DNA from 4 places in the Ralstonia psammae genome. Region 4 is predicted to be linked to each of the others. Evidence: predicted binding sites of a transcription regulator. Region 4 holds the regulator's gene; each other region holds the start of a gene.
The links. The regulator FliA, encoded in region 4, starts transcription of late flagellar genes. The targets are predictions, from matches to a motif close to CTAAAGTTTNNNNNNNNNNNGCCGNTA.
Positions count from the first base shown of each region.

Region 1: a site for FliA is predicted at 881-907, ahead of flgK (flagellar hook-associated protein FlgK). Genes of this name have one in related genera too.
Region 2: a site for FliA is predicted at 849-875, ahead of fliD (flagellar filament capping protein FliD). Genes of this name have one in related genera too.
Region 3: a site for FliA is predicted at 1,400-1,426, ahead of R2N16_RS10715 (flagellin N-terminal helical domain-containing protein). Genes of this name have one in related genera too.

Region 1 is NZ_CATZBU010000004.1:239,310-241,509, forward strand. Features, by position in the region: gene flgJ (flagellar assembly peptidoglycan hydrolase FlgJ) at 1-844, shown strand, start outside; gene flgK (flagellar hook-associated protein FlgK) at 960-2,200, shown strand, end outside.
Region 2 is NZ_CATZBU010000008.1:126,136-128,335, forward strand. Features, by position in the region: gene fliD (flagellar filament capping protein FliD) at 1-806, opposite strand, end outside; gene uvrA (excinuclease ABC subunit UvrA) at 1,004-2,200, opposite strand, start outside.
Region 3 is NZ_CATZBU010000004.1:251,690-253,889, reverse strand. Features, by position in the region: gene fliD (flagellar filament capping protein FliD) at 1-270, opposite strand, end outside; gene R2N16_RS10715 (flagellin N-terminal helical domain-containing protein) at 468-1,289, opposite strand; gene R2N16_RS10710 (response regulator transcription factor) at 1,699-2,200, shown strand, end outside.
Region 4 is NZ_CATZBU010000003.1:395,475-397,674, reverse strand. Features, by position in the region: gene R2N16_RS08560 (MinD/ParA family ATP-binding protein) at 1-417, shown strand, start outside; gene R2N16_RS08555 (RNA polymerase sigma factor FliA) at 426-1,187, shown strand; gene R2N16_RS08550 (hypothetical protein) at 1,294-1,614, opposite strand; gene R2N16_RS08545 (nucleobase:cation symporter-2 family protein) at 1,729-2,200, shown strand, end outside.

The sequences.
Region 1 (2,200 bases), on a different contig from region 4:
GGCCTCGCGTGGCGTGGGCGTGGCAGATCAGCTTCTGAAGCAGATGCTGCGTCAGGCCAATCACGTGAACCCGGATGCGGGCGGCAAGGTGAATACCGCGCTGTCCAACACGACGGCCACCAATACCGCGCTGCCCGGTGCCGGCGGCGCCACGAGCGATGCCGCCAAGGCCATCGCCCGTTCGTCGCTCAACAGCATGGCCGCCGCAGTGGCGCCCGGCACGGAAGACGACGGCTCGGGCATCAGCACCGTGCCGCGCCCGGGCCTGGAAGAGCGCGTGCAGCGCGCACTGGCCGCCCTGCGCAAGCAGGCGGACGCGCAGGCGCAGACCCCGAGCGCGCCGGCCGAGGTGGACTTGTCCACGGTGGCATCGGAGCCGCGCGGCGAGCGCATGAGCAGCTTCTACAACAAGCTGATCGGCCACGCATCGCAGGCCGCGCAGGAAACCGGCATTCCGGCCAACTTCATGATCGGCCACGCCGCGCTGGAGTCCGGCTGGGGCCGCCGCGAGATCAAGGCCAAGGATGGTACGAATACGCACAACCTGTTCGGCATCAAGGCCGGCGGCGCGTGGACGGGCAAGACCGCAGTGGTGACCACCACCGAATACGTCGGAGGCGTCGCCCATAAGGTCCAGGAGAAATTCCGCGCCTACAGCTCATATGCCGAGGCTTTCAAGGACTACGCCAACCTGCTGGCCAACAATCCGCGCTACAGCAACGTGGTGGCAGCCGGCAACGGTAACGATGCGGCCTCGTTCGCCAAGGGCTTGCAGCGCGCGGGCTATGCCACCGATCCGAACTACGCCCACAAGATCATGGCGGTGCTCAAGCAGATCGCTTGAGTGATCTAGGAATCATATTTTTGCGGCAACGGCCGGCTCAAGTTTGTTCTTGTCCGGCCGATGTTGTTTCTAGAGCTTATTTCGGCGGCTTCATGCTGCCCGCACCGAGACAACTATGAGCAGCTCCCTTCTGAATATTGGCGCGTCCGGCCTGCGGGTTGCCGATATCAATCTGCAGGTGACCGGCAACAACATTGCCAACGCCAGCACGCCCGGCTATTCGCGCCAGGAAGCCGTGCAGACGGAAAACATTCCGCTGTACGCCGGTGTGGGCTATCTCGGTCAGGGCGCCAACGTCACAACCGTCAAGCGCATCTACGATCAGTTCCTGACTGCGCAGGTGCAAAGCGGCCAGGCCTCGACCAGCGCGGCCGACCAGCTCAACAGCCTGGTGTCGGGCCTGAGCAAGTACATGTCGGACAGCAACAGTGGCCTGACTTCGTCGCTCACCAGCTTCTTCAACGCCGCCGATGGCCTGGCCTCCAAGCCGTCGGATACCACCGCCCGCCAGGTTTTCCTGAACGCGGCCGCGGGCCTGCAAAGCCGCTTCAACTCGATTGCCGGGCAGCTCAGCTCGCTCAACAACCAGGTCAACACGCAGGTGCAGACGCAGATCAGCTCGGTCAACGGCACTGCGCAGCAGATCGCCTCGTTGAACGACCAGATTTCCAAGGCGGAAGCGTCGACCGGCCAGCCGGCCAATGACCTGCGTGACCAGCGCGACCAGCTTGTGCAGACGCTCAACCAGTCGATCAAGGCGAGCGTGGTGCAGACCGGCGACGGCCAGTTCAACATTTACGTGGGCAACGGCCAGGCGCTGGTGCAAGGCAACCAGAGCTACCAGTTGACGGCGGTGCCGTCGCAGTACGACCCGACGCAGCTGTCGGTGGGGTACAAGAGCCCGGGCGGTACGGTCAACATCGACGACAGCCAGCTCGGCGGCGGTGCGCTGGGCGGCCTGATGGACTTCCGCAACAACACGCTCATTCCGGCGCAGAACAGCCTGGGCCGCTTGGCCACGGCCGTGTCGGCCGACGTGAACGCGCAGAACAAGCTCGGCATGGACGCCAACGGCAAGATGGGCACGGACCTCTTCTCCGTGGCCAGCCCGAGCGTCGCGCCCAGCACGAACAACACCGGCAGCGGCGCGCTCACTGCCAGCATCACCAACGCCAATGCGGGGCAGGGCTACGACTATCAGGTCAAGTACCAGGGCGGCGCCTACACCGTTTCGCACTACCCGGACGGCTCCGCCTCGGTGACGGTGACGAGCTGGCCGACCACGATTGACGGTGTCACGCTCAACCTGTCGGGCACGATGAACAGCGGCGACTCCTTCCTGGTGCGCCCGACTGC
Region 2 (2,200 bases), on a different contig from region 4:
GTGGCGCTTTGCACGCTGATGCCGTTGACGGTGGCAAGCGCGTTGCGGCCCGTGGCGACCTCGCTCATGTTCTGCGTGCCGGCCGGATCGTGGCTCAGCAGGGATTGCAGTGCAGGGTCCCCCGATACGGAAATTTTCATCTCCGAATTGGCGCCGCCCGCGGTGGACGTCAGCACCAGCCGGTAGGGCGAACTGCTGCCGTCGTTGACGATGCTGGCCGAGACGCCCAGGTTGGCGCTGTTGATGGCGTCGCGGATGCCTGCGAGCGTGTTGTTTGACGGATCGATGGTGACCGAGCCGCCGGCCTGGTTGCCGTTCTGCGTGAAGGTGGCGCCGGTGTATTTGCCGTCGGCAAAGCTGCCGCCGGAGACGCTACCGAATGAAAAGGTGAGGGTGGTGGGCGTGCCGCCGCCGATGGGCGTCTTGCTGGACGCCTGCCCGGTGGCTGACAGCACCTGCGCCTGTGCAAGCTGCGTCACGTTGACCTGATACGAGCCCGCCGGCGCCGTGTTGGACAGCGTAGCCGTGAGGATCGACGTGTCGTGCCCGCTGGCCTTGTTGCCGGTGAATGTGTCCGGGTTGTTCAGCGCCGCCATCGCCGTCTGGAAGGTTGCCAGCGCGCTTTTGAGCGACCCGACCGCCGACAGCTGCGTCTGAAAGGTCTTCTGCTGCGTCTGCCGCAGCGTCATGCCCTTGCTTTCCGCCTGCATCAGCTTCGTGACAAGGGTGTTGACGTCAATATTCGTACCGATGCCCGGAATCGAGATCGGCGGAACATAGTTGTTGCTCGTGGACGAGGTAGCCATGGTCGGGCGCGCGCAAACGCTTTCTTCACAATCTTCACAATGTGACGGCAGCGCAGCGCACTTCTTTAGGGCAAACCCTGCTCGGGCAGGCTTTTTTCCGGGTTTGCTCAGGAAAGCGAAAGAATTGCCGGTGCCACACGAAGCGGCGCACAGCGCGGACGGCCTCCACCGGGGGCGAAGACCGTCGCGCGCCACCCCTAAACCGTTTCGCCTTCCTTGCTCGGATCGACCAGCTTGCCGCGCGCCAGCACCGGCACCAACGCGGCCCCGGTATGGCTGGCCGGCACGCGCGTCAACGCCTCGGGCCCGCAAGCCGCGACGATCGTGCCGCCCTCATCGCCGCCTTCGGGGCCGAGATCGAGAACCCAGTCTGCCTCGGCAATCACGTCGAGGTCGTGCTCGATCACGATCACGCTGTGGCCGCCGTCCGCCAGGCGATGCAGCACGCGAATCAGCTTGGCCACGTCGGCCATGTGCAGGCCCACGGTCGGCTCGTCCAGCACGTACAGCGTGTGCGGCGCCTTCTGGCCGCGGCGCGTCACGTCATCGCGCACCTTCGACAATTCGGTGACGAGCTTGATGCGCTGCGCCTCGCCGCCGGACAGCGTGGGCGAGGGCTGGCCCAGCGTCAGGTAACCCAGGCCCACGTCCTTCATCAACTGGAGCGGGTGGGCGATGCTGTTCATTGCGCCGAAAAACTCGACCGCTTCGTCGATTTCCATGGTGAGCACATCGCCGATGTTCCTGCCGCGCCAGGTGACGGCGAGCGTTTCCGCATTGAAACGCTGGCCGTGGCAGACGTCGCAGCCGACCTTCACGTCGGGCAGGAAGCTCATGGCGATGGTGCGCACACCCTGGCCTTCACAGGCAGGGCACCGGCCGTCACCGGTGTTGAACGAGAAGCGCGAAGCGGTATAGCCGCGCGCGCGGGCTTCGAGCGTGTCGGCAAAAAGCTTGCGGATGGTGTCCCACACGCCGATATACGTGGCGGGGCATGAGCGCGGCGTCTTGCCGATCGGGGTCTGGTCGACTTCCAGCACGCGGTCGATGGCTTCCCAGCCGGTCACGCTGTCGCAGCCGTGCCAGTCGTGTTTGACGTCGAACTTGGCACGCACCTTGGCGTCAGGCACCTCCGCCTGCGCGGCCTTGCGTGCGCGGCGCGTTGCCGGCGAAGACAGCACCGAACGGCCGACTGCATCGAGCAGGTTTGTCATCAACACATCGCGCGCCAGCGTGGATTTGCCCGAGCCCGATACACCCGTAATCGCAACCAGACGCGACAGCGGCATCGTCGCCGTGACGTTACGCAGGTTGTGCAGCTTGGCGCCATGCACCGTCAGCCATTGCTCGGGCACAGCCCGTGCGCCAGCGCGCGGTGCGACCACCTCGCGGCG
Region 3 (2,200 bases), on a different contig from region 4:
GCCGCTGGCCTTCATCGCGCTGTAGTTCGACGCGCTGGTCAGGTTCGACAGCGCGGTCTGGAACGTCGACAGCGCACTCTTGAGCGTGCCCACGGCCGACAACTGCGTCTGGTACGAGCTTTGCTGCGTCTGCAACTGCGTCAGCGGCTGGCTTTCCACCTTCATGAGGCTGGTCACCAGCGAGTTGACGTCAATGCTCGTCCCGATGCCGGGAATCGAGATCGGCGGAACGTAGTTGCTGGTCGAAGAGGTGGTAGTGGTGGTCGCCATGATCGGGTCTGATAAGCGTCTGCGCCGGCGGAAGTCTCTCTACACAACGGCACGGGCCGCAGCTTCTTTAGGGCAGGTTATGCAAACGCCACCCACGAAAAAGTGGGGTATCCGACAAAAGAAAAAAGGCCGGCGCCCCGAGGAGCGCCGGCCTTTGGCCCAACCGCCAGGCGGCTGGGAGGCATCCAATTTACCGATTAGCCCTTCAGCAGGCTCAGGATGCTGTTCGGTGCCGAGTTGGCTTGCGCCAGCATCGCCGTACCCGCTTGCTGCAGGATGTTCTGGCGGGTCATGTTCGACGTTTCCGACGCGTAGTCCGTATCCACCATGGCCGACTTGGCAGCCGACAGGGCGGTGTTCGACGAGGTCAGCGTGTTGATGGTCGAGCTCAGACCGCTTTGCTGTGCACCCAGGTCAGCGCGGGCGGCCTTCAGGCTGGCCAGATCGGTGTCGATCTTGCCCTGGGCTGCCGTTGCGTTGGCGGTCGACGTCACGCTCGTGCCGCTCAGCGTGCCGAAGCTTGCCAGGTTGGCGTTGGTCACGGTCGCCACATCGGTCGATGCGTTCTGGCCGTACTGGAACGTCGTCGAGGTCACCGAACCGTCGAACAGCTTGGCGCCGTTGTAGTTGGCGTTCGTCTCGATGTTCTTGTTGGCGGTGGCCAGCTGTTGGTATTCCTTGTCCAGGTTAGCCTGGTCGGTGGTCGACAGACCGCCGTTGTTGGCTTCCACAGCCAGTTGGCGCATACGTTGCAGGTTGTTTTCAACCTGGCCCAGGTACGAGTCAGCCGTTTGCAGGTACGACTGTGCGTTGTTGGCGTTCTGGATACCCTGGGTTTGCGAGTTCAGCGTGGTGGTCAGGCTGGAAGCCACAGCGTAAGCAGCGGCATCGTCCTTTGCGCTGTTCACACGCAGGCCGGTCGACAGACGTTGCAGCGACGTTTGCAGAGCGGACTGCGATTGCGACAGAGCTTGCTGCGTTTGCAGGGACGAGATGTTGGTATTGAGGCTGAGGGACATGACGGCTCCTAAGTTTCCCGATGGTTTGTTGCCCGTGTTTGCTAATTCCGGCTAGGCCGGGCAACGTGACCTGCAACTTGAAGGGGATCAGGTCTGCGTTGTACTCAGGTTATCGGTGGCCTCTGAGGAAAGTTTAGGGTCGCCTTGACAAATTTGTGCGTCGGCGGCGGTTTGGGCTTGCGGCCGCCTGACATCCGACACCCCTCCAAAAGAGGCGGCGTGCCTGCTTCTTGGCCTTCGGGCCCTCAGCTATACTCGTTCGACCAGTTCATAGGCGCCAGCATCTCTCTATATATAGAGCGCCGCACATTGCACAGATGGGGAGTTGCAAGCCCGCCAGTACGGCCTAAAGCCTGCCGGCGGAAAGACGAGCTCGAAACGAGCCCGCGTTTGACCCGCAACACCCACCATGCTCAATGTACTGATCGTCGAACCGCACGATATTGCCCGTGTCGGCCTGCGCCAGATCCTCAAGGATTCGCGCCTGGCCCGGCAGATCGAGGCTGTGCCGGACCTGCGCGATGCCAACAACGACTTGCTCGCCCAGCGCGAGTGGGACGTCATGCTGTTCTCGGTGGAATCGGCCACCGGAGACGAATTCCAGATCATCAAGGCCGTGCGCCAGCAGCATGCGCGCCTGGCCGTGCTGGCACTGGGCCGCCACCCTGAAGCGCTGCTCGCCGTGCGGGCGCTCAAGGCGGGCGCCGCCGGCTATCTGCCGATGGACGCCAGCCAGCCGCAGTTGCTGGCCGCCGTCAACGCCATCTCCAAGGGCAAGAAATACCTGCCTTCGGACCTCGTGGAAGTCCTGGCAGACAACCTGAATGTCGACTGGGACAAGCCCCGCCACGACATCCTCTCCGACCGCGAATTCCAGACGCTGCGCATGCTGGGCTCGGGCCGCACGCTGG
Region 4 (2,200 bases):
CTGCAAGGCAGCGCCGGCATCCGCACCGTGGTGTGCGGCGCGCATTCGGTGGATTCCGCCGTGCGCGTGTTCGGCAACCTGGCCAACACCGTGGGCCAATACCTGAACACCCGTATCGATTTCGCCGGCTACCTTCCTGAGGACCGGCACGTAGAACTCGCGCTCTCGCTTGGCAAGCCCGTGGCGAGCGCGTTTCCCGCATCGCCTTCGGCCATGGCCTTCCGCCAGCTTGCCGAAGAAATGTTGAGCTGGGCCAGCGCCGAGGCCCAAGCCGGTGATGGCAGTGCGCCGTCGCGGGTGGTCATGTCGGCGCGGGCTCCGGCACAGCCGGCAGATGAATCGGCGCAAGCAACGTCAATGTCGGCATCGACTGCGACGGCCTGCGCCACCGCAGGCGCGGCCGAATTGGTTTATTGAGGCGCAGCATGAACGAAGCGTCAAAGGCAGGCATGGATATGTACACCGCAACCGGTCGCAAGACCAAGTCCGACGAAATGGCCACGTACGCACCACTGGTACGCCGCATTGCCAACCAGATGATGGTCAAGCTGCCGGCCAGCGTTGAGCTGGACGACCTGATCCAGGCCGGCATGATGGGCTTGCTCGATGCGCTGTCGCGCTATGAGGAAACGCAGGGTGTGCAGTTCGAGTTCTACGCGGCCCAGCGTATTCGCGGCGCGATCCTGGACGAGCTGCGCGGCTCGGATTGGCTGCCGCGCGGCTTGCGCCGCAACGCGCGCACGATCGAACAGGCGATCCAGAAACTGCAGCAGCAGAAGGGCCGCGCGCCCACCGAAACCGAGATCGCCGCGGCGCTGGGCATGTCGCTGGCCGAATACCAGAAGCAACTGGTCGACCTGCAAGGCAGCCAGCTGCTGTATTACGAAGATTTCGACCGCGAAGACGCGGACGCCTTCATCGAGAACCGCGCGCCCGAGAACGACGCCACGCCGCTGGACCAACTGCTGGACCACGACCTGCGCGAATCGGTTGTCGCGGCCATCGAGGCACTGCCCGAGCGCGAAAAGCTCATGATGAGCCTCTACTACGAGCAGGATTTGAACCTGCGCGAAATCGGCGCCGTGATGGGCGTGTCGGAATCGCGCGTGTGCCAGATCCACAGCCAGGCGATTGCCCGCATTCGCTCGCGCCTGCGTGATCGCGCATGGTTGCCGACGCCGACCTGATCTGATGTCGACTGAGCGCCACTGGCATAACCCTTCACGCGTCGCCAGGGCTGCGTTGCCGGGGTTTTGACGGCAGCGCTCAGTTTCCGTTTTTACCTGCCATTTTTTACTGCGCGGCCAGCGCGTCATTTCGCGGCCGCGCTTTTTCTTTGGGGGCCTCAGTAACGAGGCGCGAGGTGGCGGCATCCCACACACGGGTCTCGCCATGCTTGAAGCGGGCGAACCGTTCGGCGGGCACCTCGGCCACCTGCAGCGCATGGGCCAGATCGGTGATGGGCTGGTCCAGCGTTTGTCCGCCAGCGCAAACGCGGGTGGGGTGCGCTTGATCACGGCGTGGCGATGTTCGAAGCGCACTCCCGTTTTGGAACGCAAAATATGTACACAAAAAACGATTGAAATTGTTGACATAAAAATGAAGGCCCTCCAAGATTCCGGCAAATACGCGGCATCACGCCGCATGAATGCTGGCGGACGGAACCCACCCCATCCGCCAAAAGTACGCTCCCTGCAATGACATGGGGGCGGCCCCAGGAGACAGACAATGCGCCCATCCCCCGGCCAACCCTCGCATTCTTCGTCGACAATCGGTGACGCCGTTGCCGATCCCGTCAACGAGTTTCTGCCACTGCCCCGCCTGTTCGCGCTTGGCCTGCAGCACCTGCTGGTGATGTACGCCGGTGCGATTGCAGTGCCGCTGATTGTCGGCAATGCGCTCGGCCTGTCGAAGGGCGATCTGTCGTATCTGGTCAATTGCGACCTGTTTGCGGCCGGTATCGGCACGCTCATCCAATCGCTCGGTTTCCTGATCTTCGGGATCCGCCTGCCGGTGATGATGGGGGTCACGTTTGCTGCGGTTGCACCGATGATCGCCATCGGCGTGGAGCCCGGTATGGGGCTGCCCGGCATCTTCGGGGCATCGATCGTTTCGGGCGTGTTCGGCATTGCCGTTGCCCCGCTGATGGGTCGGCTGCTCGGCTTGTTCCCGCGCGTGGTGACGGGCACGGTCATCATGC